DNA from 3 places in the Rhodococcus sp. MTM3W5.2 genome. Region 3 is predicted to be linked to each of the others. Evidence: riboswitches for the same ligand, from Rfam matches in the RefSeq annotation. Region 3 holds a riboswitch; each other region holds the start of a gene.
What was found. A riboswitch is a leader RNA that binds a small molecule or an ion and turns the genes downstream of it on or off. The one in region 3 is predicted to bind thiamine pyrophosphate.

Region 1 (10,104 bases), 700 kb from region 3:
TTCGCGTTCATGAAGGGCAGGAACGGCTTGATGTTCTCGCCGAACCGCCCGAACAGGCTGAACAGGTTCTCGATCATCAGCGGCCAGAGCAGCAGCAGCGCGATGGCACCCGCCGACTGCCGGAGCAGGGTGCCGACCGCGACCGCGAGCACCACACACAGGAAGGCGTAGATCGGCACGCCGTAGATCGCCCGCCAGGCCTCGGACCCGGACAGTTTCAGCGCCGCACCCGCATCGGATCCCGCCGTCGCCTTCGCGATCGCGTAAGCACCGAAGGTGAGCACGAAGGTCAGAAGTGCACCGAAGCCGCCGATCAGGCCTGCCTTGGTGATGAGCACGGAATCGCGCTTCGGCACGGCCTGGAAGGTGGTGCGGATGATGCCGAACCGGTACTCGCTCGTCACCGCGAGGGCCGCGAGGATCATCAGGACCAGCACGCCGAACCCGGACACCCCGCCGACCGCGTCCGCGAGCGTGGGCAGGAACGGCTCGAAGTCGGGCTTCTCGCCCTCCGCGATCTGGTCCAGGAAGGTGTTGTAACTGGCCTTGGCGCTCAGCCCGATCACCGCGGCCAGGCCGAGGCCGAGCACGATGATCGCGACGGTGCACCACCACGGCGACCGGGTCGAGGTGAGCTTGATCCGTTCTGCGTTCACGACACCCATCAGAGCGCCCCTCCCATCACTTCGTCGACGCCTGCAGCGTGGTACTGCACATCGTCCCCCGTCAGTTTCATGAAGGCGTCCTCCAGGGACCCCTGCTGGGCTGCCAACTCGTGCAAGACGATTCCCTGGGCGCCCGCGATCTGGCCGACGACGTCGGTGGTCGCCTCGAGCACGATGAGCGCGCCACCGAGTTCGGAGGTGCCGTCCTCGCGGACCGTGAGCCCCTGCGAGGTCAGCGCGCTCCGCAGCGCATCCAGCTGAGGGCTGCGCACCCGCACGGTCGATTCGGACGACCGGTCGACGAACTGTTTGACGGTCGTGTCGGCGATCAGGCGTCCCCGACCGATCACCACGAGATGCTCCGCGGTGAGCGCCATCTCGGAGAGCAGGTGACTGGACACCAGCACCGTGCGCCCCTCGGCCGCCAAGCGCTGCATGAACTTTCGGATCCAGACGATGCCCTCGGGGTCGAGCCCGTTGACCGGCTCGTCGAACAGCAGGACCTTCGGGTCACCGAGCAGGGTGGCAGCCAGTCCGAGCCGCTGGGACATGCCGAGCGAGAACCCGCCGGCCTTCTTGCCCGCGACCTCGGTCAGGCCCACCAGCCGCAGCACCTCGTCGACACGGGACATCGGGATCCCGTTGGACGCCGCCATCCACTGCAGGTGCGCCTTCGCGGACCTGTTGGGGTGCACCCACTTCGCGTCCAGCAGCGCGCCGACGGTCCGGAGCGGCTGCTTCAGGTCGTGGTACGGCTTGCCGTCGATCAGCGCGGTTCCCGCGGTCGGCCGGTCGAGGCCGAGGATCATCCGCATCGTCGTGGACTTACCGGCACCGTTCGGTCCGAGGAATCCGGTCACCATGCCGGGCTGAACCGTGAAGGTCAGGTCTTCGACCGCCTTCGTGGGCCCGAACTCTTTCGTCAAACCCCTCACTTCAATCATGACGTGAAGGATTCCTCAGTCCGGGCCCGCGCACATCGCCCGCAGGTCGCGTCCCGTGTCATACCTAGGGATGACCCGACCCTGAGGGTGCGCGGCGGTCGGTCGGGGTCAGAGGTCGGGTGAGGACGCCTGTGCCCAGAACCGCTTCGGGATCCGTCCGGCGCGACGGGCCAGGTAACCGGCGGTCACCGCGGACGCCATCGCCGATGCCATCAGCGCCGGGTCCTTGGCCCTGGTCACCGCGGTCGCGAGGAGGACGGCGTCGCACCCGAGCTCCATGGCCAGCGCCGCGTCGCTCGCGGTGCCGATGCCCGCGTCGAGGATCACCGGGACCCCGGCCGCCGCCACGATCATCTCGATGTTGTGCGGGTTCGAGATGCCGAGTCCGGTCCCGATCGGCGCACCGAGCGGCATCACCGCCGCGCACCCGACATCCTCGAGCCGCCGGGCCAGCACCGGATCGTCGGTGGTGTACGGCAGCACGATGAATCCGTCGTCGACGAGTTGTTCTGCGGCAGATACCAATTCGATCGCATCGGGCAGGAGGGTGCGCTCGTCGGCGATGACCTCCAGCTTCACCCAGTCGGTCTCCAGCGCCTCCCGGCCGAGCTGTGCGGTGAGCACCGCCTCGGCGGCGCCGCGGCAGCCGGCGGTGTTGGGCAGCGGGGCGATGTCCAGCTTGCGGAGCAGGTCGAGCACCCCGGTGCCGCCCGCCGCGTCGACGCGGCGCATCGCCACGGTGGTCAGCTCCGTGCCGGACGCGACCAGCGCCTCCTCCAGCACCGCGAGGTTCGCCGCGCCACCGGTGCCCATGATCAATCGGGAGCCGAAGCCGCGACCGGCGATGGTCAGACGATCTGCGGCGAACGGCTCAGCCACCCTGCACCGCCGTCAGGATCTCGATCTCCCAGCCCTTGCCGACCGGGGTGTCCCATGATGCCCGCGGGAACACCGCACCATCCACCGCGACCGCGATGCCCTTGCTGGGCAGGCCGAGGTGCTCCAGCAGCTGGGCCACGGTCAGCGGCTCGGACAGCTGATGGTCCTCGCCGTTGACGGTGATCCCGATGTTCACCGGTGTGTTCGTCATCGAGTCCTCACTCATCGTTGAAGGTGAAACGTTCCGGGGAGGCGCTCTTGGCCTCCGCCAACGGCGCGCCGTCCAGCTCGGCGACCACCGCGTCCGCGGTCAGCGGGGTCAGCAGCACGCCGTTGCGCCCGTGCCCGGTGGCCAGCACCACCCGGTCCGACACCCGGCCGATGATCGGCAGGTTGTCGGGGCTCATCGGGCGAAGTCCGGCGGCGCACTCGTGCAGCTCGTACTCCCCGATGCTCGGCATCAGCGTCTGCGCGTCGGCGATCAGGTCGCGGACCCCGGCGACGGTGACCTGGGTGTCCTCCCCCGACTCGTGCTGGGTCGCGCCGACCACCAGGCCGTCGCCGCGCGGCACCAGGTACACCGGACGCCCGTGCACGCTGCCGCGGATGGTCATGGTCGGGGCGGGCGCCACCCCTGGCCTGCGGTGCAACCGCAGGATCTCGCCCTTGACCGGCCGGACCGGCAGCCCTGGCCACAGCCGCGCGGACGCGGTGCCGGCGGACACCACCACCTGGTCGGCGGCCAACGCCCCTGGATCGGTGACCGCCTCGGCGACGAACTCCACCCCCGCCGCGACGCAGGCCGACCGCAGTGCCGCGATCAGCGCGCGGTTGTCGACGGCGGACTCGGTGGCGGCGAGCAGGGCCAGCCGGATGTTGGGGGCCAGCGACGGTTGAGCGGCCCGGATCTGCGCGCGCGAGAGCAGTTCCAGCTCGTAGCCCTGGCCGGCGATCCACTCGGCCACGGTCCGCAGGTCCGCGGCGTCGGCCGCGTCCAGCGCGACGGTGAGCGAGCCATGGGAGGTGAACAACGTTTCGCCGGACAGGGTCTCGAGTTCGGCGCCGAAGTCGGGCCAGCGGGCCAGCGAGGCTGCCCCGACCTGCAGGACCGCGTCCTCGCCCGGCCAGCCCTCCGACAGCGGTGCCAGCATCCCGCCCGCCACCCACGACGCCCCGGATGCGGGCGCCGGATCGTGGACGGTGACGCTCCAGCCTGCCTGGGCGGCACGCCACGCGATCGACAGACCGATCGCGCCGCCACCGATCACCGCGACGGTTCTGCTCACTACTCCACCTCACTCCCTGCGCCGGCATGATCCGGGTCAGGTATGACGGTCGGGGCTCGCGGCCCCCTCTCAGCCCCGCGTTCGCCGGGACTCCCGTGTCACTTCTCTCTGCGTAGAGACTACCGTTGAGAGCGTGCACCCCTCGCATTCCGGCAGGCACCTCACCCCTCGAGAACGCCTCGCCACCGCCCGTCTGTATCTCTGTACCGACGCTCGACGCGACAAAGGCGACCTCGCGAAGTTCGCCGAGGCCGCGCTGTCCGGCGGCGTCGACATCATCCAGCTGCGCGACAAGGGGTCGGCGGGCGAGCGGAAGCTCGGCCCGATGGAGACCCAGGAGGAGCTGGGCGCGCTGGCCGAGCTCGCCGCGGCCGCTCGCAGGCACGGCGCGCTGCTCGCCGTGAACGACCGTGCCGACCTGGCACTGGCCGCGGGCGCCGACGTCCTGCACCTCGGCCAGGGCGACCTGCCGGTGCACTACGCCCGCCGGATCCTCGGCCCGAACGTGGTGATCGGCCGCTCGACGCACAGCCGCGCGCAGGCACAGCTCGCCTCCATCGAGGACGACGTCGACTACTTCTGCACCGGGCCGGTCTGGGCCACCCCGACCAAGCCCGGCCGGACCGCCTCGGGCATCGACCTGGTCCGCTCGACCGCCGACTCGCACCCGACCCGCCCGTGGTTCGCGATCGGCGGCATCGACGAGGAACGGCTGCCCGAGATCCTCGAGGCCGGGGCCGAGCGCATCGTGGTGGTGCGGGCGATCACCGAGGCGCGCGACCCACAGGCGGCGGCCCGTTCGCTGGCCGAAGCGCTGTCCCGCAACGCCGTCCGCCGCTAGCACCCCGGTCAGGACATGCTGCCTGCGAAGATCGCCCAGTCGTTGAGGATGTGGGCGCCCGTGGAAACCCAGATGTTCTTGGTGATGAGGAACGCGAGGGACAGGACCAGCCGCGCGATTCCGATACCGATGAGGGCTTGGGCCACGTTCCAGTCGTAGGTGGGCAGGTGGACGGCCCCGAAGATCACCGCAGTGATCAGCCAGCCCAGGATCATCGCGGTCCTCCGCGACCACTTCAGCTTTGTGTAGAAGTAGTACATGAGCCCCAGCAGAGGCAGGATCGTCAGGAGTTCCTCGCCGAGCAACTGCGGGATGGCCTGTATGAAGAACAGGATCCGTTCGGTCGTCGACGCATCGGCGAGGCCGTCGGCGCCTGGGTTGGCCTCGGCGTCCGTGAACGCCGTCAGCAGCGCCCCGACACCGATGGTCACGAGGAAGTTGAGGACGAAGATCCCGACCATCAGGAGAACGTCACGGACCCCGACCCGGCGGAAGATCGCCGTCCAGTGGTCCGGCGCGAAGTGGCGCAGCACGAGCAGCGGGATCGCGGGGAGCGCGAGGGCAGGAACCCAGTGACTCCAGGCGTCGCCGAAGGGCCAGAACATGATGAATGAGAACCCGACCGCGACGGCGCCCGTGATGATCCACCATTGCCTGCCGGTGATGGTCTGGGGAATCCCGTTGTAGTAGGGGAAATCGGGGTTCGGGGTCGCAGCGGGCGGGGCCGCCTCGACACCTGTCGCGGTCGGGTCGTCGTAGGTCATATCGCGCTCCAGCTTCTGCTAGGACCGAGAGGACTCAGATCACTTGAAAGCTAGACGAATTCGAACGATGGCGCCGACCAAAGCAACCACTTTGTCCTGGGTTTCCACCCGCCAGGAGGGCACGACTCAGTCCAGCCACCCCAGCACGGTCGACGGCGACAGCTGCACGACCGTCTCCGGCAGGCGCTCGCGCAGCCCACGGTCCGCGGTGACCACGGCGGTCAGGTGCTGATCGACGCCGCCGAAGGCCGGGTGGCCGATGCCGCCGCCCGCGGCCATCGCCAGCTCGGTGCCCGCCAGCAGGGCCAGTTCGTCGTCCCCGCTGCCCGCGGCCACGTGCACGGGCACCCGGGCGTCCACCGCCGTGACGGTGCGCGCCTGACCCTCCAGGACAGCCTCGATCCGCGGCAGCCAGCCGAATCCGCCGTCCGGCAGCTCGATGGTCCTCGGCAGCGTCGCCGCCAGCGCGGCGAGCAGTTCGCCGGTCGCCCCCGCCCGGTCCCTCCACCATCCGTTCGGCCGCGAACCCAGCACGTTCGCGGTGTCCAGCAGCAGCCGGACCGGCGTGCTCCTCAACTGCGGCCAGCTCGCCGCGAAACCCGGGTGCAGCAGCAACCCCGACACCTCGCCCTCGGGCACCCAGCGCAGTTCCGTGCTCTCACCGTTCGGCACCGTCGTCAGCGGACCTGCCGCGTCGGCGATCACCGTCGTGTAGCTCCACCCGCTGCTGGCGTTGGCGGTCACCCGTTCCGCACGGACCCTCAGTTCGCAGCCGGGGATACCGGCCTCCTCCTCGGCCTCGCGGATGGCGGCGTGGACGGTCGACTCGTGGCTGTCGCGGGCACCGCCGGGCAGCGCCCAGGTGCCGCCCTGATGACTCCACTGGGCGCGGTGCTGCAGGAGCACGGTCGGGGTTCCGTCGGCCGCGGGAGCGCGGAGTAGCAGCCCCGCCGCGCCGAATTTGCCCCAATGCCGAATTCCGTCATCGCTCTTGGCCCAGCCGTCCCCGTCACCGCGCATCGACTTCGTTCACCTGCCCCACATCCGGCCACGTCGCACCCCACGCGGTCCCTCGCGCCTCGTCAACTCGTTCACGACCGAACTTAGGCCAGTCACGCACAACAAAGCTCAGTTACTGCTTATATGCTCCCCTTGACTGGCATCCGGGCCAGCTGGGAAGGGTGCGTGGTGGCCGTTCGGGAAGCACCGTCGACGGAACCGCTCGGCGATGATCTCGCGCCGCGGTCCGTCGGGTCTGCCGATCCCCATGGCCGATACACCCGGCTGTCCGAGTTCCTCAGGACGACCCCCGCCAAGCTGCTCGCGCTCGGGACCGCGCTGATCGTGGTGGCACTGGTCGCGGGCACCGTCGCCGCGATCCAGGTCGCGGACCGGCAGCGCACCCTCGACACGCTGCTCAACCAGGTCGAGCCCCAGGCGAACGCCACCCAGAACCTCTACAGCTCCCTCTCGATCGCGGACGCCGCGGCCACCACCGCGTTCATCTTCGGCGGCATCGAACCGACCGTGGTCCGCGACCGGTACACGCAGTCGATCGGCGAGGCGGCAGCCGACCTGATCGGCGCGTCGAGCGGCATCATCGAGACGAACGCGTCGGGCCAGCGGCTGCTCACCGAGCTGTCCACCGGGCTGCCGGTCTACACCGGCCTGATCGAGACGGCCCGGTCCTACAACCGCAGCGGCTATCCCGTCGGCACCGCGTACCTGCGCGAGGCCTCGTCCATGATGCAGTCGACCCTGCTCCCGATCGCCGAGGAACTGCACGGCCAGCAGGCGGAGGCCGTCGTGCAGAACCAGGACGAGTTCGCCACCCCGCCCTGGCTGGCGATCGGCCTGCTCCTGCTGTCGCTGATCGCCCTCGTCGTCGGCCTGGTCCTGCTCGCCGGATGGACCCGGCGGATGCTGAACCCGGGACTGATCCTGTCCGCCGTCGCGATCGCGGCACTGCTCGGGTGGCTGCTGATCGCCGGGCTGATCTCCTCGACGTCCACCGGACGGGCCCTGGAGCAGGGCGCCCGACCGTTGATGCAGCTGACCACCGGGCGCATCCTCGCGCAGCAGGCAAGGGCCGACGAGACCCTCGGCCTCGTCCGCCGCGACGTGAAGGGCGGCTATGCGGAGGCGTTCGGGACGCACCTGGCACGCCTCGAAGAGATCCTGGCCGAGTACCCGAACGACGGCCGCGTGAAGGTGGCCATCGATCTGGTCAGCCAGGCCGCCGAGGCCGGGAAGGACTGGTCCGCCGCGCACGAGCGGGTGCAGCGCCTGCTCGACAACGGCGACTGGGCCGGGGCGGCTGCCGTGGTCACCGGCCCCGGCGAGGAGGACTCGACGGCACACTTCGCCAGGGCCGATGCCGCGCTCGACGACGCCATCATGACGACCCGCAGCGAGCTGCGCGCCGATATCGACCGCGCCCACTCGACCCTGTACGGCCTCGGAACCGGTGCGCTCGTGCTCTCTGCGGTGGCCGCGGCCGGTGTCGGGGTCGGCCTGTGGCCACGGCTTCGGGAGTACCAGTGACGAGACCTGCATTCGGATCGGCCGGGCGGCGTCCGGCGCGACCGGGATGGCGGACCGCTGGGGCCGCCCTGCTCGTCGCCGCGTCCCTGATGACGGCCGGCTGCACGCAGGCCCAGCCGGGCATCGTCGCGGACACCGGCGGCTACACCGAACCTCCCCTGCCCGAGGGGGCCACGATCGCACCGCCGCCGACGGGGCCTCCGACGAACGCGGCGAACTGTGGGGACCCCACGGCGAGCCTGCGTCCCCTCCCCGGCGGCCCACCCGAGCCGCCACCGCCGAGCGCCTCCCTCGCCGAGATCCAGGCAAGGGGCAGACTCGTCGTCGGTCTCGACACCGGCAGCAACCTGTTCAGCTTCCGCGATCCGGCGACGGGCGCCATCGAGGGCTTCGACGCCGACATCGCCCGCGAACTGGCGCGCGACCTGCTCGGCGACCCGAGCCGGGTGGAGTTCCGCATCCTGCCCTCGGCCGGTCGCATCCCGGCGCTGATGAACAGCACGGTCGACGCGGTGGTCAAGACGATGACGATCACGTGCGAGCGCCGCGAGAAGGTCGACTTCTCCACGGTGTACTTCGAGGCCCAGCAGCGGGTACTCGCGGTCAAGGGGTCCGGCATCACCGGCGCCGCCGATCTGGCGGGCAAGCGGGTCTGCGCGGCCGAGGGCACCACCTCCGTCGATCGCATCCAGCTGGTGCAACCCGAGGCGACGGTGGTGACGGTCCCGAACTGGGGCGACTGCCTGGTGGTGTTGCAGCAGCGTCAGGTCGACGCGGTGAGCACCGACGATTCGATCCTGGCCGGCCTGGCGGCACAGGACCCGTACCTGGAGATCGTGGGCGAGAGCCTGAGCTCGGAACCGTACGGGATCGGGATCAACAAGTCGGACGACGACCTGGTGCGGATGGTCAACGGCAGCCTGGAGCGGATGCGGCGAGACGGCACCTGGAATCGGATCTACGATCGGTGGCTGAGAGTACTCGGGCCGTCGCCGGGCCCACCGGTCCCGCACTACCTGGACTGAAAGCGGAGACAATGGCTGGAACGCAAGGAGATCCGGGACAGGAGCCGTCGGTCCCGGAGCCGCCGATCGCGTCGACCGAGCGGTCGATGCGGACCCAGGCGTCGATGCCGGAGCCGTCGGTCCGGACCCAAGCCTCCGCGCCGGAGGTCTCCGGCCGGACCCAGGCCTCCGCACCGGAAGCGTCCGGCCGCACCCAGGCGACCGCACCGGAATCGACCGCGCCCGCCCGCACCACCGGGCGCGGGAGTCGCTCGCAACGGTCGCGGACGAGCGTGCGCCGCCGCCTCGGCGCCGGGCTGGTCGAGGTCCCGCCGGTCACCGCCGTCGAGCCCGCCGACGCGGTGATGGCCGATCCCGTCGTGCCGGAGAACAAGCGGTTCTGTTGGAAATGTGGGAAGCCGGTCGGCCGCAAGGGCCACTCCGAACCTGGGGCATCGGCCGGCATCTGCCCCTCCTGCGGCACCATCTTCGACTTCACCCCGCTGCTCGGTTCCGGCGATCTGGTCGCCGGTCAGTACGAGGTGCAGGGTTGTATCGCGCACGGCGGGCTCGGCTGGATCTACCTCGCGATCGACCGCAACGTCAGCGACCGCTGGGTGGTGCTCAAGGGCCTGCTGCACTTCGGGGATGCCGAGGCGCAGGCGGTCGCGCTCGCCGAACGGCAGTTCCTGGCGGAGGTGGCGCATCCGAGCATCGTGAAGATCTACAACTTCGTCGAGCATCCGCGGCCCGACGGCAGCCCGATGGGGTACATCGTCATGGAGTACGTTGCCGGGCATTCGCTCCGCGACGTACTCAGCACTCACAAACGGCCGGAACGGATTCCGGTCGAACAGGCGATGGCGTACGTGCTCGAGATCCTGCCCGCGCTCGGCTACCTGCATTCGGTTGGCCTGGTCTACAACGACCTCAAGCCGGAGAACATCATGATCACCGACGATCAGCTCAAGCTGATCGACCTGGGCGCGGTCGCCGGCATCGAGGACTACGGCTACCTCTACGGCACTCCCGGGTACCAGGCGCCGGAGATCCTCAGGACCGGTCCGACCGTCGCCTCCGACATCTACACGGTCGGCCGGACCCTCGCCGTGCTCAGCCTCCAGATGCCTTCCGCCAAGGGCAAATACCTCGACGGTCTGCCTGATCCCGAGCAGGC
Region 2 (10,104 bases), 690 kb from region 3:
GGAGCAACGCACACCCTTTTACGGGGTGGTGATGATTCTCGCGGCGCTCGGGGCCTCGATGGCGGTCAGTTACTACGGGCCGGCTTGGTTCCGCGTCACGGTCTACATCCTCGCGGTGTTGGTGGTCCTGGTCGGAGGCGTCATGACCTTCAGGGACTACTCGCGCTGACGTTGCGCGTGCTGTGCGCGTCGCCCCGGTTCGGGAGGGGCGACGCGCACAGACGCGTCAGTGCAGGCGCCAGAGCGGGGAGACCGGACCGTGGCCGGCGCCCAGGTCGTATGACGCGGCCAGGCATCGCGTCACCCACTCCTTGCCGAACGCGACCGCCTCGGGCATCGAGTACCCGTTTGCCAGCGCGCACGCGATCGCCGCGGCCAGGGTGTCCCCGCCGCCGTGATCGTTCCCGGTGTCGATCCGCGGGCTGGTGAACTCGTGGAAGACATCGCCGTCGAAGAGCAGGTCGGTGCTCGAGGTCGAGGTGCGCAGGTGCCCGCCCTTGACCAGCGACCACTGCGCCCCGAGCCCGTGCAGCGCCTCGGCGGCCCGACGGGCGGAGACGTCGTCGACCACGTCGATCCCGGTGATGAGCCTGACCTCGTCCAGGTTCGGCGTCACCAGCGAGGCGATCGGGATCAGGGTGTGCCGGACCGCGTCGAGCGCCTCAGCGTGCAGCAGGGGATCGCCGTGCATGGACGCACACACCGGGTCGACGACCAGCGGCACCGCATGCCCGCGCCCGATGCCCACCTCACCACAGACCTCCGCGACGGCCTCGATGATCGCGGTGGACGCGAGCATCCCGGTCTTGGCCGCCCCGACTCCGATGTCGCCGACCACCGACCGCACCTGGTCGGCGACGATCTGCGGCGGGATCTCGTGGAAGCCGCTCACCCCGACCGAGTTCTGCACCGTCACCGCGGCGACGGCGACGCAGGCGTGCACGCCGCACATGGCCATCGTCCGGGAGTCGGCCTGGATGCCCGCACCGCCGCCGGAGTCGGTTCCGGCGATGGTGAGGACGCGGATCGGGGTCTGTCCGTCCGGGGTCAGCGGCAGCAAATTCACGCGTGCGAGCCTATCCACCGGCAGGAACGACGGGCAGGTAGACCTGGTTGCCGTGGTCCGCGAACTCCGAGGACTTCTCCGCCATGCCGTCGGCGATCATCCGGTCGATGTCCTCCTGCGTTTCGAGCCCGTTCTGCTCGGCGTACTCGCGCACGTCCGCGGAGATCCGCATGGAGCAGAACTTCGGCCCGCACATCGAGCAGAAGTGCGCGGTCTTCGCCGGCTCCGCGGGCAGGGTCTCGTCGTGGTATTCGCGGGCGGTGTCCGGATCCAGCGACAGCGCGAACTGGTCGCGCCAGCGGAACTCGAAGCGTGCCCTCGACAGCGCGTCGTCGCGCTCCTGGGCCCGCGGGTGCTGCTTGGCGAGGTCGGCGGCATGCGCGGCGATCTTGTAGGTGATGACGCCGACCTTCACGTCGTCCCGGTTGGGCAGGCCGAGGTGTTCCTTTGGTGTCACGTAGCAGAGCATCGCGGTACCAGCCTGCGCGATCATGGCCGCGCCGATCGCCGAGGTGATGTGGTCGTAAGCGGGCGCGATGTCGGTGGCGAGCGGGCCGAGGGTGTAGAACGGCGCCTCCTCGCACAGCTCCTCCTCGAGTCGGACGTTCTCCACGATCTTGTGCATCGGGACGTGCCCGGGGCCCTCGATCATCACCTGCACGCCATGGGATTTCGCGATCTTGGTCAGTTCGCCGAGGGTTCGCAGCTCGGCGAACTGTGCCTCGTCGTTGGCGTCCGCGATCGACCCGGGACGCAGCCCGTCGCCGAGCGAGAAGGTCACGTCGTATTCGCGCAGGATCTCGCAGAGTTCCTCGAAGTGTGTGTACAGGAACGACTCTCGGTGGTGTGCCAGGCACCAGGCCGCCATGATGGAGCCGCCGCGCGAGACGATCCCGGTGACCCGCTTGGCGGTCAGCGGAACGTACCGCAGCAGCACCCCGGCGTGCACGGTCATGTAGTCGACGCCCTGCTCGCACTGCTCGATCACGGTGTCGCGGTAGATCTCCCACGTCAGTGCGGTCGGGTCCCCGTTCACCTTTTCCAGTGCCTGGTAGATCGGCACCGTGCCCACCGGCACCGGCGAGTTGCGCAGGATCCATTCGCGGGTCTGGTGGATGTCCTTGCCGGTGGACAGGTCCATGATGTTGTCCGCGCCCCATCGGGTGGCCCAGACCATCTTCTCGACCTCCTCGGCGATGGAGGAGGTGACCGCGGAGTTCCCGATGTTCGCGTTGATCTTCACCAGGAACCGCTTGCCGATGATCATCGGTTCGGACTCGGGATGTTTGTGGTTCGCGGGGATGACGGCCCGTCCAGCGGCCACCTCCTCGCGCACGATCTCGGCCGAAACTCCTTCGCGGGCAGCGCAATAGCGCATCTCTGCGGTGATGATCCCGGCCCGGGCCCATGCCAGCTGGGTGCGTGCGAGATTGGGTCCGCCGCTGCCGCCGATGTCGACGGCCTCCGGCTTGACCCAGCCGTCGCGGGTCTTCGGGAGGCCTGCCTCGAGGTCGATGGTCGCCCGCGCGTCGGTGTACGGGCCAGAGGTGTCGTACAGGTCGAGGTGTTCGCCGTTGGTCAGGTGGACCCGACGGACCGGCACGGACAGCCCGTCGACGGTCAGGTACTGCTTGCTGCTGCCCTCGATGGGGCCGGTGGTGACGGTGGTGACGGTGGTTCCGGAAACAGAGGTGTCCCTCATGCGTGCTCTCCCTACGCCGGCATTACCCGGTCAGGTTCAACGGTCGACGGCCCTAGCCGTCCTCTCAGCCCGCTGGTGCGAGCCCCCGTGGGTTGTGTAGTTGTCGGGCACGACCCTAGGGCACCGCGCGTGAGCGGTCGAGCGCGGGCGGGCCGTGGAGACTTCTTGGCGCAAATCGCCGGCGCAGGAGCGACCGCGTGCCTATAGTGGCGTAAATCACATTGTGATTACGGATCGGGCAAGGAGACGGGCACATGATCACGGAATCGCCGACGGCAGAGGTGACGAACAATGCAGGTCAGAACCGGTTTGAGCTGAGGCTCAACGGGGACCTCGTCGGCATTCTCGGTTATTACGACTTGGACACACGGAGCGCGAAGCGATCCTCGGCAGCGACGCCGGTGGTCTCCTTCATGCACACCGTGATCGTCGAGGACTTCGGTCACCGGGGGCTCGCCGCGGTGATGGTGCGCCGGGCCCTCGACGCGGCGCGGGGCTACGGCTGGAAGATCCGGCCGGTCTGCACCTATCTCCAGCGATTCGTCGCGGACAACCCCGAGTACCGGGACCTCATCGTCCCCGTGTGAGAACTTCGGGTGCCGATTCGGCCACGATTCGATGGTGACTGGGCAACAAATCGCACCATCGGCCCCAAATCGGGCGACTGGGCCGGGGCGGGACTGCTTCCATGGTGAGGTGTCTCACATCTTCAAGCGACCTCCCGTCCCGGCAGCGGTGGTGACTGCGCCCGCCCCTGTCCTCGCGAACCCGGCGCTCGCGCGCGTCGTGGACAACCCCTCGCACGCCCGCTTCGACCTCTGGGTCGGCGACGAACTGATCGGCATCCTCGGCTATCGCGGCGGGGGGATTCGACCGAGTTCACGGGCGGGCGCGGGGAGGTGGTCGCGCTCATGCACACGGTCGTCAAGGAGGAATACGGCGGTCGCGGCTGGGCCGCCGTGCTGGTCGGCGACGTGCTGGCGCTGTCGAGGGAACGCGGTTGGCGGTTGCGGCCGGTCTGCACGTATGTGCAGCGCTACCTGGGCGCCCACCCGGAGGAACTGGACCTGATCGTCGACGAGGACTTCAGCCCGACCCCGAATTCGCCGTAGTCCGACACGGAGAGTGGCACTGACCCTATGCTTCCCCTGACCCGTGGCGGTCGGGGCTGGAAAACGGGCATCCGAAACAGATTTCGGCTTCCCCCGGCACCGCGGCTGCGGGCGTCATCTCATCGCTTCGCGTATCGACGCGCCGTGTAACTGGGGGAAGAATGACGATCGTTGCTGACGTGCGCGAGGGCGCCCAGGGCAGGTCGGCTCGAGCGGCCGGGATCCCGGCCGATGTCAGGGCGGGGACGGCCTCGCTGGCCGTCGCGCTCGGCGTCGCGGGGTTCGCACTTGCCTCGGTGGCCGTCGCGCCGCCCGCGCAGGCGGGCCCGATCCGGGAGTTCGCCAAGTTCGTCGCGACCCAGGTCGAGGCCAGCACCGCGCAGATCAAGCTCGAGTCCGGACGGTTCGTCCGGGACACCCAGACGAACGCCATCGCCGCGGTGAACGAGGCGGGCCGTGTCCTGGAGAACCTCCCGTTGCGCATCGAGGTCGACGGCGCGATCCAGGGCATCACCTATTCCATCGCCGAGGGCGGCAAGGTCGTGTCGGCGGTCGTCGACACCGCGATCGACGCCGGGGTCGTGGTGGCGGCGGAGGTCGTCAACCAGGCCGGTGCCTTCGCCGAGGAGTGCGTGAAGTCCGGCGTGAAGCCCGCGATCGCGGGAGCACTGTCCGGCGCCGTGACCGCGGCATCCGCCGCGGGTGTGGCCGCGGGTCCGGCCGGGCTGGTCGGCGGAGTGGCCGTGGGTGCCGCCTCGGGTGCGGTGACAGGCTTCGCGGGAGGCTGCGCGGACGGCCTGGTCAGGGAGCTCGTCCGCTAGGTGATCGCCGGTCCGCGCGTCAGTGCGCGCGGACCGCGAGTCGCCAGAGTGAGACGACCTCGGCAGCGCGGACGGCGGCCAGAGGGTCGCGTCCGTCCGTTCCGCGTCCCTCCGGGCGGGCGCCGCTCGCGCGCGGGTGCCTCGGCCGGGTGTCGGTGCGGCCCAGCACCGTCAGGCCCGCCTGCTCGAACTGGTCCGTCAGCTGTGCTCGTGTGCGCAGGCCGAGGCGCTCGGCCAGGTCGGAGAGCACCAGCCAGCCCTCGCCGCCGGGGTTGAGATGATCCGGCAGGCCCCGGATGAACTCGGCGAGCATGTGCCCCTTGCGGTCGAACACGCCCAGCTCGATCGAGGACGTCGGGGCGGCGGGCACCCACGGCGGGTTGCACACCACGAGGTCTGCCGTGCCGGCCGGGTACACGTCGGTGCGGACCAGCTCCACCCGGTCGGCGAGGCCGAGCCGCTGCAGATTGTCGGTCGCGCAGGCCACCGCGCGGGGTTCGATGTCCGTGGCCACCACCCGTTCGACGCCCCGACGTGCCAGCACGGCCGCCAGCACGCCGGTCCCGGTGCCGAGATCGAATGCCGTTCCTGCGGTGGGCAACTGCGCCTCCGCGACCAGGTCGACGTACTCGTTCCTGGTGGGAGCGAACACGCCGTAGTGCGGGTGGATCCGTGCCCCGAGGGCGGGGACCAGCACGCCGCGCCGCCGCCACTCGTGCGCGCCGACCGCCCCGAGCAGTTCCTGCAGGGAGGCCACGCTCGGCTCGGCCGCCTCGCCGTACGCCTCCCGGCACGCGTCCCTGATGTCGGGAGCGCGGCGGAGGTCGATGCCGAAGTCCGTGCCGAGTTCGATCAGGATCATGCTCAGGATGCGGGTGCGGTGCGCCCTGGCCTGCCGATGCCGGTGAAAGGTCACGGCGAGGTCGGGATCGGGCTTGACCTGCTGCCGGTCGAGCCGGCGCTTGAGCGCGTCGAGCAGTTGCCTGGCGCCGAGGAAGTCGCCGCGCCAGAGGATCGCGGTGCCCTCGGACGCGAGCCGCATCGCATCGTCGGCGCGGAGTTCGTCGCCGAAGGTCTCGACCTTCTTCGGCGGCTTGACGCTGCTGTTGGACCGCCACGGCGCCGCATGGCGTTCGCCGGCCTCGAACCATTCGACCTCGGTGCGGTGTGGCTGATCGCGCGGGGTCTCCACGGCGGACTCCTAGCGAATGGGGGCGGCGCGACGCCTGCGAAGCACGCCCGGACCGGGCGGACACGGTGGATGAATCGTAGACCGGGCGGGGGAGCGTCCGAAATTTGAGAGCACTGCTCTTGTTTTCTCCGGCATGGTGGTGAACACTGCTCATAAGAGAGAGCGCTGCTCTCGTAATTGAGGAGGCAAGCATGATCGACACGGCACAGCGGGTGGGTACCGATCGCGCACGGGTCGCGGCGGCGGCGTTGTTCGGTGTGGCGGGGTGCTGTTCCTGCTCTACCCCGCGGTCCGGCCCTACTCGGACTACCTGAACCAGACCACCATGGACGGCGCGCGGGCCTACGCGTCCGGTGCGTGGGTCGCGGCGCACTTCTTCGGGATGATCGGGTTCCTGCTGCTCGGCCTCGCCGTGCAGGCGCTGCGGGAGATCCTCCGCGGCACCGACGGGGACCGTGCCGGCATCGCCGCGACCGTGCTGACCTGGGTCGGGGTCGGCCTGACCCTGCCCTACTACGGCGCCGAGGACTTCGGCCTGCACGCGATCGGCGGGCGCGCGGTCGCGGACGGGACGCCCGAGTTGCTCGACCTGGTCGACGGCGTTCGCGGCGGCGGCACCCAGATGGCCATGTTCACTATCGGGCTGCTGTTGGTCGCCGCGGGCGCGGTCACCGCGGCGGTGGGGATCTGGCGGTCCGGGGCGCTGGCCCGATGGAGCGGGGTCCCGCTCGCGGTCGGGTTCGCCCTGTTCATCCCGCAGTTCTTCGGCAGCCCGTGGATGCGCGTCGCGCACGGGGTGCTCGTGGCGGCGGGCGCGCTGTGGCTGGCCGCCGAACTGCTGCGCGCTCGCCGCGTCTCCGGCTAGTCCAGCTCGACCACGACCGGGGCGTGGTCGCTGGCGCCCTTGCCCTTGCGCTCCTCGCGGTCGATGGACGCGCCGGAGACCCGTTCGGCCAGCGCCGGGGAGCCGAGCACGAAGTCGATCCGCATGCCCTGACGCTTCGGGAACCGGAGCTGCGTGTAGTCCCAGTACGTGTAGACGCCGGGGCCGGGGGTGAACGGGCGGGCGACGTCGGCGAAGCCCGCGTCCTGGAAGGCGTCGAAGGCGTCGCGTTCCGGCTGCGAGGTGTGCGTCTTGCCCTCGAACAGCGCCGGGTCCCAGACGTCCTCGTCGGTCGGTGCCACGTTCCAGTCGCCGACCAGCGCGATCTGGGCGCTGGGGTCCTGCGCCAACCACTTCGCGGCGTCGTCGCGCAGGGTGGCCAGCCAGTCCAGCTTGTACGCGTAGTGCGGGTCGCTGAGCTCGCGCCCGTTCGGCACGTACAGGCTCCACACCCGGACCCCGCCGCAGGTGGCGCCGATGGCCCTGGCCTCGACGACCGGGGTCGCGATGTCGAGAGTGTCCGCCGCGGGTTTGGCGAAGCCCGGCTGTCCCTCGAAGCCGACCTGCACGTCCTCGAGCCCGACGCGGGAGACGATCGCGACGCCGTTCCACTGGCTCAGTCCGACGTGGGCCACCTCGTAGCCGAGCTCGGTGAACCGTTCCGTCGGGAACTGGTCGTCACGGCACTTGGTTTCCTGGATCGCCAGCACGTCGGTGTCGGTGCGCACCAGCCAGTCCACGACCCGGTCGGTGCGGGCCCGGACCGAGTTCACATTCCACGTCGCCAATCGCATTCGAGGCAGCCTAGTGCGACGGCGACGGCGCCCCCCGGTGGGTCCGGAGGGCGCCGTCGTTCGTGGACACTCGTGCGGCTACCAGGCGGTGCCGGGTGCCGCCGCGTAGCGGTACCGGTGATGGTCGAGCATCCCCATCGTGCGGTACAGGGCGATCGCCGCCTCGTTGTCCGCCACCACCTGGATGTACGCGTGCGTCGCGCCCCGGTCGCGGCCCCAGCGGATCATCTCCGCGCAGATCAGCATCCCGAGCCCGCGCCTGCGGTGGGCGGGCGCCACCTCCACCGCGCTCAGTCCGACCCAGCGTCGGCCGTCGGGCGCCTCGGTCACGGCGGCCCGCGCGATGGCGAGCAGTTCGGTGCTCGGGCTGCCGAGCCGGCCGAAGCCGAGCTCGCCGTCGCGGACCGACCCGAGCACCTCCGGGGCACAGTCCGGCAGCTTTGCCCCGTTGTGGTCGTACAGCGGCAGCCACTGATCGTCCGGTTCGCCGGACACCGTCACCAGCGAATCGCCGTCGGGCAGCGTGAGGTTCGCGATCTCCGCGGCCATCACCAGCACCTCGTCCGAGGTCTCCCAGTCAGCGGGGGCGTTGCCGAGGCGGTCCGGCAGCAACAATCGCAGCGGCTGATCGCGGTCGGCGTACCACTTCTGCAGGCGCTCGAGGGTGTCGCCGCTGTAGAGGTCGCCGATCCGGTCGGCCTTCCCGAGGGGAGACGCCGAGTTGGCGCGGCCGGTGAACCCGCCGCCGGATCGGGCCAGCCAGCCATTGATCCAGCTCTGCTCGAGGCCGGGCCAGCCATCGGCGGCGGCCAGCTCGAGCGCGCGGATCTCGCGGCTCAGGATCGGTCGGGCACCGATCGACTTGAGCGCGACGACCTTGTCGGGGACGACCTGCACCACTCGTCCGTCAGGGGCGCGGACCACGACGGCCGGTGTGAGCGACACCAACTCCCCGATGATGTCGGTCAGGGGCTGCGGGTAGCCGGGCGGCAATTCGTATCGCAACACCACCCGGCTACCGAGCACGATGTCAGTCATCGTGGCCGAAGGGATCCTCGACCGTGCCCGGCACCCAGCTCTTGCCCGGGACGCCCCAACCGGAGCGCTTGATGATCTTTTTCGCGGCCCTGGCGTTGCGGCCGATCAGCACGTCGACGTAGAGGAACCCGTCGAGGTGTCCGACCTCGTGCTGGAGCATCCGGGCGAAGAACCCCGTGCCCTCGATCTCCACGGGCGAACCGTCGGCCTCGGTGCCGGTCACCTTGGCCCAGTCGGCGCGGCCGGTCGGGAACTGCTCGCCGGGAACGGAGAGGCAGCCCTCCTCGTCGTCGTCGGGGTCCGGCATGGTCTCGGGGATCTCCGAGGTCTCGAGCACCGGGTTGACCACGGCGCCGCGACGGCGGATCGAGTTCCCGTCGCCGTCGACGTCGGGGCAGTCGTAGACGAACAGTCGCATCGGGACGCCGACCTGATTCGCCGCCAGGCCGACGCCGTTCGCGACGTCCATCGTCTCGTACATGTCAGCGATCAGCTCGGCGATTTCCGCCGGCGATTCGGTGACGGGCCGCGTGGGCTCATGGAGCACCGGATCGCCCACGATCCGGATCGGAAGTATTGCCATTTGAGCAAGGATAGTGGGGCGCCCGTACGCGACGCGCCAGCACCGCAACCAGGCCGCGCCCGTGCGGATCATGGTTGAATAATCCCCGGAAGAACAGATATGTAATTCGTTGCCCGGTAATCGTGAAGCCAGCCGGGTCGTCGGGGAACTTTGGTTTCGATGCATCACGCGAGAGCAGTGGCGTTGGGCGAGAGCTCGAAGTTGAGGGAGTGAGATGGACGGGGCAGCGGCGCGTAACCGGAATTCCGAGCAGACCGACCCGCAAGACGCGAACGCGATCGGCGAGGACGGACTGACCCGCCGCGACCACGACATCCTGTCCTTCGAGCGCCAATGGTGGAAGTACGCGGGCGCCAAGGAAGAGGCCATCAAGGAACTCTTCGACATGTCCGCCACCCGCTATTACCAGGTGCTGAACGCGCTGGTCGACCGCCCCGAGGCCCTCGCAGCCGACCCGATGTTGGTCAAGCGATTGCGCCGGCTGAGGGCGAGTAGGCAGAAGGCGCGCGCCGCACGTCGCCTCGGATTCGACATCACCTAGGTGTCGGCGGACGCGGCGCGGGATCTAAGGTCATTCGAGTGAGCACTCCTGAGCAGCCACCGAGCGGACCGCCGCTGCGTGCGTTCGCGATGGTCCTGATTGCGCTCGCGATCGCCTTTGCCGGCATCGGCGCCATGGCGCTCTCCGGAAACGATTCCGAGTCGGAGCAGCCCGAGACCACCTCGAGCGTGGCGCGGGTGGCGGGCAACGGGGCCGCGTCGGTCACCTCCGCCAAGCCGCCTGCCGCGGTCACCTCGGCCAGGCCGCCCGCAGCGATCACGTCGACAACGGCTGCCGCCGCCACCACGACCGCGCCGGTGCTGGACAAATCGGCGGTGTCGGTCCGGGTGCTCAACAACAGTACGGTCAGCG
Region 3 (10,104 bases):
TCCCGCCCGACAGCTGGAACGGGCGGGCATCCTCGAACCCGGCCAGGCCGAAGATCGGGAACAGCTCGCGGGCGCGGCGCCTGGCCTCCCGCTTGTCGATCCCCTGTACCTCGAGCCCGAGCGCGGTGTTGTCGAGAACCGTTCGCCACGGGAACAGCAGATCCTTCTGCGGCATGTATGCGCAGTGCGGAGTTCCCGACGCGGCCCCGTCGCCGACGAGCACCCGGCCCGAGTCCGGCGAGTCCAGCCCGGCGAGGATGTTGAACACCGTGCTCTTGCCGCAGCCGCTCGGGCCGATGACGGAGACGAACTCGCCGGGGGCGGCGTCGAAGGACACCCGGTCCAGCACGAGGCGGGAACCGGTGCCGCGTCGATGGGCGGTACCCCCGCCGCGGCCGGGCAGCGGATACGACTTGGTGATCGCCTCTAGCGCGATCCTCGATCCCCGTGCCTCACCCATGGCCGTGCTCCATCCGGGACCACGGGGCGACGACCCGCTCCACCGCGAACGTGAGCAGGTAGAGGGCGATGCTGATGACGGCGGTGACCAGCACCGCGGCCAGCACCAGATCGGTGCGGAACGAGTTCTTCTGCAGACTCATGTAGATGCCGAGTCCCTTACTGGCCCCGACGTACTCGGCGAACACCGCGCCGACGACGGCGTAGGTGATGCCGATCCGCAGCGCGGTGAAGAACCGCGGCAGCGCCGACGGCAGCCGGACATACCGGAACACCTGCCAGCGCGAGGCGCGCATGCTGCGCAGCAGCGCGCCCGCCTCCCGTTCGGTCGAGGCGAAGCCCTCGATCAGCCCGATCGCCATCGGGAAGAAGGTGGCCAGGGCGATCACCAGGACCTTCGGCAGCAGACCGAACCCGAACCAGATGATCATCAGGGGGCGATCGCGATGATCGGCAGCGTCTGCGAGGCCACGAACAACGGCACGAACGCGCGGCGCAGCCACGGCGAGAAATCCACCAGGATCGCCAGCGCCCACGCCAGGACCAGCGACACCGAGAACCCGATCAGGGTCACCGTCAGCGTGGCGCCCGCGTGCACGGCGATCTCCTCGCGGTGCCCCCAGCCCTGCTGCGCGACGCGCACCGGTGAGGGCAGCAGCTGCGGACGGATCCCGCTGACATCGACATAGACCTGCCAGGCGACGACCAGCGCCGCCACCACCACCAGGGCGGGGGTCAGTCTACGAAGGGCCGAGGTAGTCATTGGTGAAGTACGTCGACCAGTCGGGTTCGGTGGTCAACGTGTTGCCGTCCGGGCCGGCGAGCAGTCCGTGCTGGTAGAGGAATCCGGAGTTGCCTGCCCATTGCGGCAGGGTCTGGGTGCCGACCTTCCCGGTCGCGTCCTTCATGTACTGCGAGGCGAGCATCCGCTGGCTCTCGATCACCAGTGACTCGTCGTTGAAGGCGCCCGGGTTGGCCTCGATGAGGATCTTCGCGGCCTCGTCCGGGTTGTCCGCGGCGAACTGGTAGCCCCGCTGCAGCGCCTGAACGAACTTGCCGGCCTGCTCGGGGTGCGATGCGAGCCAGTCCTCGTTGCCGTCGACCACGATGGCGTATGCATCGGGGAACCCGTAGTCGGTGTAGCGGAAGTACCGCATCGGGGTGCCCGCATGTTCGGCCTCGATGCCCTCCCACGCGAAGTACGAGACGGTGAAGTCGGCCTTGCCGGAATAGACGGCCTCGTAGGCGGACGTGCCGAGGGTGACCGAGTTGAAATCGCCGGTGCCACCGTCGTTTCGGATCACCTGGCGGAGCGTCTCGTTCTCGCCCGGATCGCCGAACCCGGCATAGGTCTTGCCGTCGAGGTCCTTGGGGCTGACGATGTCGGCCCGGTCGGCGCGGACGCCGATCGCGGTCGCCCAGTGCTGTAGCGGTGCGAGGACTGAGACGGTGTGCGCGCCGGAGGCGCGGGAGAACGTCGACGCGTCGTGGGTGCTGATCCCGAACTCGGCGTTGCCGGAGTCGACGAGGGTGTCGACCGCGGTGTTGTTGTACGGCAACACCTCCACGTCCAGCCCGACGTCGGCGAAGTACCCCTGTTGCTGCGCAACGAAGAGCCCGGTGTGGTTGGTGTTCGGCGTCCAGTCGAGGGCGAACCGGATGGTCTCCCCGGAGTCGGTGTCGGAGCCACACGCGGTGAGCAACGACAGTGAGGACAGCGCGACGACGGCGCCCGCGAGCGCGCGGCGGATCCGGGCGCTCACGGCGCGGGCCAGGGCTGCGGGTGGAGCGCGGTGTCCCAGAACAGCAGTTCGTACCGCGTCGCGACGGTGAATGCCTCGACCATCGCCTCGCGCTCGCCCGGTGTGGCGGCGGCCGCGGCCGCGTCGACCAGGGTGCGGGCGGTCGCCGCGGAGGTCTGGAACTCCTCGGCGTCGTAGGTGGACACCCACTGTGCGTAGGGATGTCCGGGATCGGCGGCCAGCACCTTCGCCGCGCTCGCGGCCAGGTCGCGCCCGACCTCGGCGTAGATCCAGAAGCACGGCAGGATCGCCGCCGCCGCGACAGGGTACGGCTCGGTGGCCGCGGCCGCGATCAGGTACGAGACGTAGCCGAGGCAGGTCGGGGAGTGCCGGGGTTCCTGCTCGGCGGGCGGCAGCACCCCGCCCGACAGCAGATCCTCGTGCAGGGAGGTCTCGACCACGGCCGCGCTGGCGGCGGAGGTGGCCCAGAAGGCGGCGGACGCCGGGTCGGGTGCCCGCGAGGCGAGGATGGCCAGCGCCTTGGCGTACCCGCTCAGATACAGCGAGTCCTGCTCGACGTAGAAGCGGAAGACGTCCAGCGGCAGGCTGCCGTCGCCGAGACGGCGGAGGAACTCCAGCTCGTCGATCGCGACGCGCAGCGCCTTGGTGTGATCCCACAGGTGTTCGGTGAAGCGGTCGGTACCCCCGTGGTGGGCGTATGCGAAGCCATGACATCCCTTCGTCAGCATTACCTGGCCAGGTTCTCGGGTCTGCTCTCAGCCCCGCGACTTGCGGAGCACCCCGTGTCTCAACACGGCGACATTAGCATCTGTGCAGGCCAGGGCCGCACCCGCCCGCGCTCAGATACCCCGGCGGGTACCATCGGAGTTGACGAATCCGGACGTGAGAACAGGGAGTGGCGCAATGACGGGTGACGAGGAGAGCATCGCGTTGGTGCTCAACAGGCTGCGGCGCGCGCAGGGCCAACTGGCGGGCGTCATCTCGATGATCGAGAGCGGCCGCGACTGCAAGGACGTGGTGACCCAGCTCGCCGCGGTCTCGCGGGCGTTGGACCGCGCCGGCTTCAAGATCGTCGCGACCGGCCTGCGCGATTGCCTGTCCGGAACCAATCGAGACAACCAGGAGCCGATGACCGAGGCGGAGCTCGAGAAGCTCTTCCTCGCGTTGGCCTGATCCCGCGCCGCGGGGCCGGCGGTCCTCGGACCCGGAGCGCCCGCTCGATGCGTCGCAAAAAATGGGAACCGGACGCTCTGGCCGTCGTGTCGCGCGCCCACCTGAACGTCGGCATAGCAAGATGTAACCCGGCCGCGCGCTGAATGATTCGGCGCGTGGACGGTGATCTGTTCATACCGAATGAGGTGTTGGCGTGTCCGTGGGAATTGGGCTCAGGGTGGGCAGCATCGTGTCGCACACGGTGATCGCGTCGAACGGCGTGGGAACCCCGGACCCCATAGTCATCGTCCGCGACACGGTGCTGCATGTTGGCTCCGACGGGAGCACCGTGCTCGGCGGTGTCGGGCAGGACGGTGGGACGGAGCACACGCTGTCCGGGTTCCTGTCGAGGGTCGGCGACCCGAGGGGGTCGCGGCGAGCGACGGCACCCGGTATCGGGCGGAGGACGTGGTCGCGACGGCGATCAGCAGCCTGTTGCACGAGTGTGAGCCGCTGCCGGACCACGGTGGTCGGGACGGCGGCACGCCGCACGTCTGGGCGACCTACCCGTCCAACTGGGACTCCGAGTCCGTGGCGGACCTCCGTGAATCGCTCGACTACGGCGGCATGCCGCAGATCACGCTGGTGTCCGACGCGGAGGCGACGTGTGCCTGGTTCGAATCCGAGGTCGCGGAGACGCCGGGCCAGCTGATCGGGACGTATCACGCGGACGACGCGGGAACGACCGTGAGCCTGGTGCGCTCGGGTGTCCTGGTCGGTCGCTCCTTCCGGTTCCCCGCGGGCAGCGGGACGTCGCCGACCGCGCAGCTCTCCACCGCGCTCGGAGCCTTCGGCTGGTTGCCCTCGAACCTCGACGCCGTGATCGTGACCGGGGACGGACTGGTGGCGCGTGACACTGTTGCCATGAAGGGCGTCGCGACCGCGCTGACCGACCGGCTGGGGGTGCACAGCGTGGTGGGCCCGGGCCCGGAGCAGGCCGCCGCGCTGGGTGCGGCGATCCTGGCTGCCGGATTCCAGACCCCGGCGATGGCGATCCGACGGATCGGCCTGCCGCCGTCGTACGACGTCACCGAGGTGATCAGCGCGATCCCGGGTTCGGTGCGCGAGGTGCGCGAGGTCACCGACGCCCACGAACGGTCGAGCCTGCTCACCGCGTCCGCGGTCGGGGCGATCCAGGCCGTTCGGGACGTCGACACGGACGGCGATCCGGAAGACGACCCCGACGCCGACGCCCCCTCGGGAGGGGCAGGCCACTGCTGCTGGCAGGCGCGCTCGCGCTCATCGCGGCGGTCGCCCTGATCGGCGCGGTGCTGGTGTTCCTGCTCTGACGGCGGCGCGCGACGGGCTCAGGGGACGGGGACGAACAGTGCTCTCGTCCACACCCCGCGCGCGGTGTTGGCTGCGACCACGGCCCAGATGCCGAGCAGCACTGCGAGCATGGCCACGGAAAGCCACTGGACGGCAACGGAATCGGTCGCGATCCCCAGCGCCCCGGCGCCGACGGCGCAGGCGCCGAGCGGGAAGGTGAAGCTCCACCAGCTCATCGAGAAGCGGAGCCCGCGGCCGGCGGCCCTTGCGGTGAGCAGGCAGGCGTACCCGAGGACCAGCACGCCCACACCCGCCATCACGGTGCCGTAGGCGATGCCGAACGCGCGGAGCCCGGCGGCTGCCTCGGACGAGACCGCGGTGTCGGAGACGCGGCCGAGCATGTTCGCGGCGGCGATCGACTGCCCGATGATGCCCAGCGGAATCCACATGGTCGGGATGGCCTGTACGGCGGGCAGTCCGGTGCGGGCGAGGTGCCCGATCACCAACGTCATGGTCACGATGGCCGCGGTCAGCGCCATCCCGAACAGGGCGTAGCAGCCGAGCAGCATGGCGAGCCTGGCCTGCCCTCCGGCAGGTGGTGGATGAGCGCGGCCCCGGTCGCGGCGGACACCATCGGGGCACCACCGGCATCAGCCACACGGGACTGGGAGTGCCGCCGGACAACATGCGCGGCGGCACGATGACGGCCGCAGCAACCCCGGCCACGGTGCCGAGCGCCCACAGGGCTGCGGCGACCACGATGGCCGACGGGCCGAAGATCTCGGTGCCGACGGCGGCGGTGCCTGCGCCCACGGTCAGTACCGCCATCGGCAGTGCGCCGTAGAAGGGGGCCATCGCCGGGTTGCGTGCGTAGCCGAGTGCCTGCTCGCGATGGCGCATCCAGTGGGCCGCAAAGGCGACCGAGAGGAGCAGCAACGCGGCGGTCGCCAGCACCCAGAAGCCCCGCGCGATCGAGTCGCGGCCCGGCAGATCCACCGGGAGCGAGGCCGCGCCCACCGCGATGATCCCGGTGCCCATCACCACCGCGAACCAGTTCGGCGTCAGGTGTGCCAACGCGGGGCTGCGGCGGGCGGCTGTGGCGGGGGCGGGGGCGGTCGTGAGCATGATTAAAGACTGCCGTCCGGACGTCGGCGCCGGTAGACGGCTTGTCGTTGGCTTGTCACAACTGCAGGTTGTGGCGGCCTATTCTGTTGGTATGCCGTTGTCCCCGCGCGTCCCCGAACTCGCCGCCCTCGACGTCCTGGTCTCCGTCGCCCGGCTCGGCAGTATGGGGGCCGCGGGTCGCGAACACGGACTCAGCCAACAGGCCGTCAGCGCCCGGATCCGTTCGGCCGAACGGCTGCTCGGGATCAGGGTGTTCGACCGTGCCACCACCGGTGTCACCCCGACCTACGAGGGCGGGCTGGTGCTGGAGTGGGCGGCCGGCACGCTCGCCGCCGCCGAGGAGCTGGCGTCGGGGATCTCGGCGCTGCGCGGCGAGCGCGAGGCCAACCTGACGGTGGCGGCGAGCATGACGATCGCCGAGTACCTGGTGCCGGGCTGGACGGTGACCATGCGGCGCAAGAACCCGACCGTGGTGACCTCGGTGCGGCTGCTGAACTCGACCGATGTCGCGGCCCAGGTGCTGGCGGGGGAGGCGGACCTCGGCTTCGTGGAGGGGCCGGACGTGCCGGCCGGACTCCATGCGCGGGAGGTGGCGCGCGACGAGTTGGTGGTGGTCGTCCCGCCCGGGCACCCGTGGGCGAGCGCGGCGCCCATCACCCCGATCGAACTCGCCAGGACGCCGCTGATCCAGCGCGAGTTCGGTTCGGGTACCAGGAACACGCTCGAGAATGCCGTGCCGGGGTGCGTGGACCCGCTGCTCGAGCTCACCTCGTGCACGGCGGTCAAGGCCGCCGTCGTCGCGGGCAACGCGCCCGCCGTGGTGTCCTCGTTGGCGGTGGCGGCGGACCTGACGGACGGACGGCTGGTGTCCGTCGAGGTGCAGGGCCTTCGGCTGCCGCGCCGGCTGCTCGCGGTGTGGTCGGCTGATCGTGGCCTGCGCGGGCCCGCGCGCGACTTCCTCGACATCGCCGCGGGGTGAGGGCGCCGGTGTCCGGACCCCGCGTCGTCGCCGCGCAGATCAAGCCGAACAGCAAGAAGGGGCCGCTGGTCGAGGTCCTCGAGGACGGCACCCTGCTGCTGTACGTGCGCGCACCTGCGGTCGAGGGCAAGGCCAACAAGGCCGCCGAGGAGTTGCTCGCCGCGCATCTGGGCCTGTCGAAGAGGTCGGTGCGGCTGATATCCGGGCAAACGTCCCGCCACAAGCGCTTCGAGGTGCAGGATTGATCCGTGTCCGAATGGGACGGTGAGGGGTACGCAGAGGTCAGTGGCCTGCAGCGGACGCTGGCCGAGAGGTCGCTGTCCGGTCTCGAGCTGACCGGCGCCGAGCGCCTGCTCGACGTCGGGTGCGGCGACGGGTTCATCACGCTCGCCCTGGCCGGGCGGCTGCCGCGGGGGTCGGCGGTCGGTGTCGACGTCTCGGCGAAAATGATCGACAAGGCCCGGTCCAGGCCGGTGCCCGACGGGGCGTCCGCGACCTTCCTCGTCGCGGACGCGCGCGAGCTGCCGTTCGAGGACGAGTTCGACGTCGTGGTCTCGTTCAACGCGCTGCACTGGGTGAGCGAGCAGCGCCGAGCACTGGCCGGCATCGCCCGCGCCGCGCACCCCAGCGCGCGGGGATCATCCAGATGGTGTGCGCGAGCGAGCGGCCGAGCCTCGAGTCGGTGGCCATGCGCGTGTGCCGGGAGCAGGCCTGGGCCGCGTCGTTCGTCGAGTTCGAGGCGCCGTTCACCCACGTCGACCCGGCCGTCTATCCGGAGCTGGCCGCGTCGGCAGGCCTCGTCGTGACCGACCTACGGACCTCGGATCTCGACTGGGACTTCGGATCGCGGGACGAGTTCTCCCGTTGGTGCGCGGTGGGTTTCGCGGCCTGGACCGCCCGGCTGGACGAAGATCGGGTGCCGCGGTTCGTCGACGACGTGGTGCGCGCCTATGAGGAGGTCTCGGGCGGCCCCGGCCTGTTCCGGTTCACCCAGATGCGGGTGGCGTTCGCCGTGGCGACCGCGCCCCGCTAGCTCCCGCCCGCGAAGCCGTGCTGGCGCCAGGCCTCGTATACGACGACGGCCGCGGCATTGGACAGGTTGAGCGAGCGCCTGCCCGGGACCATCGGGATCCGCAGTTGGGCGGTGACGTGCGGGTCGGCGAGGACCTCTTCCGACAGCCCGGTCGGCTCGGGGCCGAACAGCAGCACGTCACCCGGTTGGTACTCGACGTCCGCGAACGAGGTCTGCCCGTGCGCGGTGAACGCGTACACCCGCTCGGGTGCCAGCGCGGCCCACGCCGCCTCGAGGTTCTCGTGCACGGTCACCGAGGCCAGGTCGTGGTAGTCCAGCCCCGCCCGGCGCAGCTTCGGCTCGGACAGGTCGAAGCCGAGCGGGCCGACCAGGTGCAGCTCGCACCCGGTGCCCGCGACAAGTCGGATCGCGTTGCCGGTATTGGGTGGGATGCGAGGCTCGTGGAACATCAGTCGGAACACCGCATCAGCTTGCCACCGGAGGTGGCGGGCCGTTCAGTGCCCTGGGCCGCCGAGAGGTCGTATCGTCGAGACAGACCCCGATTGGAGGCCGACATGGACATGCCGCCCGAGGCTCGTCGCCACATCGCAGAGGATCACATCGCCTGGTTGACCACCGTCACCGACAGCGGAGCTCCGGCACCGAACCCGGTCTGGTTCGTTCCGGACGGCGACGATCTGGTGGTGTTCAGCGCCCCGGGATCGCGGAAGGTGCACAACATCGCCGAGCGACCGACGGTCACCCTGAATTTCAACTCCGATCCGCACGGTTCCGACATCGTCGTCATCAACGGCACCGCGTCGGCGACGCCGAACAAGAAGTCGAGCGGCCTGCGTGCCTATCTCGACAAGTACGAGGCGAGCATCACCGGCGAGCTGGGGACGACGGTCGAGGAGATCGACCGGGTCTACAGCACCGAACTGCGGATCACGCCGACCCGCGTGCGTTTGACGCCTCCCGCCTGATCGGCGCCGAGTAGCAGACCGGGTACGGCAGGCGCTCGGCCACCGGCCCGCCGACCCGTCGGTGGGTGGGGGCAGGATGGCCACATGTCACCGGAACACCCCGAGGAATTCGTCGGCGAGGACTTCTCGGATGCGCGTTTGCCGCGTCAGAATTGGCAGGATCGGCACTACACCGGCTGCAACTTCCGGGACGCGGACCTGAGCGAGCTGCGCACGGAACGTGTCGTGTTCACCGACTGCGACTTCACCGGCGCGGACCTGTCCGGTTCGCATCACACCGTGACGGCATTCCGGTCCTGCACCTTCACTCGGACGCGGCTGTGGCACAGCGTGTTCCGGAGTTCCAGCCTGCTCGGCTCCAGCTTCCAGGACTGTCGCATCCGGCCGATCGAGTTCGACGAGGTGGACTTCACGCTCGCCTCGCTCGGCAAGGCCGACCTGCGCGGGGTCAACCTCACCGACTGCCGGCTGCGCGAGGCCAACCTCGTCGACGCAGACCTGCGGCAGGCCGTGCTGCAGTCCGTTGACCTGTTCGGTGCCCGCACCAGCGGCCTGCGGCTAGAGGGTGCGGACCTGCGTGGTGCGCACGTCGACGCCGCGCTGTGGACCAGTGCGAAGCTGGACCAGGCGAAGATCGAGATGACGCAGGCGATCGCGATGGCCGCCGCGCACGGATTGATCGTCGAGCCGTGACGGGCCGGGCCTGCCTCAGCGCACGAACTCGCGCGCCAGCAGGTCCATCAGCAGCCCGTCGTCCCAGGTGCCTTCCTTGTTCTTCTCGTACTCGCGCATCACCCCGACGTCCTTGAAGCCCACCTTGCGGTAGCAGGCGATCGCGGGGGTGTTGGCGAGCTTCGGGTCGATGACCAGCCGGTGGAACCCGTGGTCATCGATCAGATGAGCGCAGATGACCCGCACCACCTCGGTGCCGAGGCCCCGGCCCTGCGTCCCCGACGAGAGGAACAGGTCCAGCCCGGCGTGCCGGTAGTCGGGGTCCGGTTCGCAGTACCACTGGGCGAACCCGATGACCTGGTCATCCTCCAGCACCGTGTACTTGACGGTGTCCTGCTCCTCGACCTCGGGCCAGTCGTCGTCGGGAATCTGCCACCATCTGCGGACGTCGGGCTGGCGGTGGATCTCGCGCAGCCGGTCGCGGTGTTCGGGGCGGATCGCGGTCAGCACCACCCTCGGGCCGACGAGATCGGGTGCCTGATCGGGAGTCGTTGCCATGCCATCCAGTCATACCTGAAACAATGGCGGCGTGACTGCGACGATCCTGGATGGCAAGGCAACCCGCGA

Region 1: it holds a riboswitch for thiamine pyrophosphate, as region 3 does, so the genes downstream of both, thiO (glycine oxidase ThiO) here and BTZ20_RS07425 (TenA family protein) in region 3, are expected to answer to the same signal.
Region 2: it holds a riboswitch for thiamine pyrophosphate, as region 3 does, so the genes downstream of both, thiC (phosphomethylpyrimidine synthase ThiC) here and BTZ20_RS07425 (TenA family protein) in region 3, are expected to answer to the same signal.

Annotation. Positions count from the first base shown of each region.
Region 1 covers NZ_CP019572.1:915,076-925,179, reverse strand. The annotation lists gene BTZ20_RS04395 (ABC transporter permease) at 1-665, opposite strand, end outside; gene BTZ20_RS04390 (ABC transporter ATP-binding protein) at 665-1,609, opposite strand; gene BTZ20_RS04385 (thiazole synthase) at 1,718-2,488, opposite strand; gene thiS (sulfur carrier protein ThiS) at 2,481-2,699, opposite strand; gene thiO (glycine oxidase ThiO) at 2,707-3,774, opposite strand; TPP riboswitch at 3,771-3,881, opposite strand; gene thiE (thiamine phosphate synthase) at 3,908-4,615, shown strand; gene BTZ20_RS04365 (CPBP family intramembrane glutamic endopeptidase) at 4,624-5,379, opposite strand; gene BTZ20_RS04360 (NUDIX domain-containing protein) at 5,506-6,399, opposite strand; gene BTZ20_RS04355 (hypothetical protein) at 6,568-7,923, shown strand; gene BTZ20_RS04350 (glutamate ABC transporter substrate-binding protein) at 8,013-8,948, shown strand; gene BTZ20_RS04345 (serine/threonine-protein kinase) at 8,960-10,104, shown strand, end outside.
Region 2 covers NZ_CP019572.1:927,886-937,989, forward strand. The annotation lists gene BTZ20_RS04410 (hypothetical protein) at 1-169, shown strand, start outside; gene thiD (bifunctional hydroxymethylpyrimidine kinase/phosphomethylpyrimidine kinase) at 227-1,066, opposite strand; gene thiC (phosphomethylpyrimidine synthase ThiC) at 1,077-2,768, opposite strand; TPP riboswitch at 2,760-2,867, opposite strand; gene BTZ20_RS04425 (GNAT family N-acetyltransferase) at 3,023-3,355, shown strand; gene BTZ20_RS29670 (GNAT family N-acetyltransferase) at 3,680-3,880, shown strand; gene BTZ20_RS04435 (hypothetical protein) at 4,042-4,701, shown strand; gene BTZ20_RS04440 (methyltransferase) at 4,721-5,893, opposite strand; gene BTZ20_RS04445 (hypothetical protein) at 6,159-6,758, shown strand; gene BTZ20_RS04450 (exodeoxyribonuclease III) at 6,755-7,570, opposite strand; gene BTZ20_RS04455 (GNAT family N-acetyltransferase) at 7,649-8,608, opposite strand; gene BTZ20_RS04460 (peptide deformylase) at 8,601-9,191, opposite strand; gene BTZ20_RS04465 (DUF3263 domain-containing protein) at 9,406-9,732, shown strand; gene BTZ20_RS04470 (LytR C-terminal domain-containing protein) at 9,771-10,104, shown strand, end outside.
Region 3 covers NZ_CP019572.1:1,618,767-1,628,870, forward strand. The annotation lists gene BTZ20_RS07410 (ABC transporter ATP-binding protein) at 1-460, opposite strand, end outside; partial or broken gene BTZ20_RS07415 (ABC transporter permease) at 453-1,222, opposite strand; gene BTZ20_RS07420 (ABC transporter substrate-binding protein) at 1,200-2,222, opposite strand; gene BTZ20_RS07425 (TenA family protein) at 2,219-2,950, opposite strand; TPP riboswitch at 2,919-3,015, opposite strand; gene BTZ20_RS07430 (metal-sensitive transcriptional regulator) at 3,126-3,395, shown strand; gene BTZ20_RS07435 (hypothetical protein) at 3,843-4,694, shown strand; gene BTZ20_RS28955 (hypothetical protein) at 4,742-5,272, opposite strand; partial or broken gene BTZ20_RS28960 (C4-dicarboxylate ABC transporter) at 5,400-5,828, opposite strand; gene BTZ20_RS07445 (LysR family transcriptional regulator) at 5,920-6,807, shown strand; gene BTZ20_RS07450 (DUF167 domain-containing protein) at 6,816-7,052, shown strand; partial or broken gene BTZ20_RS07455 (class I SAM-dependent methyltransferase) at 7,056-7,840, shown strand; gene BTZ20_RS07460 (tRNA (cytidine(34)-2'-O)-methyltransferase) at 7,837-8,301, opposite strand; gene BTZ20_RS07465 (pyridoxamine 5'-phosphate oxidase family protein) at 8,395-8,805, shown strand; gene BTZ20_RS07470 (pentapeptide repeat-containing protein) at 8,890-9,498, shown strand; gene BTZ20_RS07475 (GNAT family N-acetyltransferase) at 9,514-10,035, opposite strand; partial or broken gene BTZ20_RS07480 (bifunctional methylenetetrahydrofolate dehydrogenase/methenyltetrahydrofolate cyclohydrolase) at 10,067-10,104, shown strand, end outside.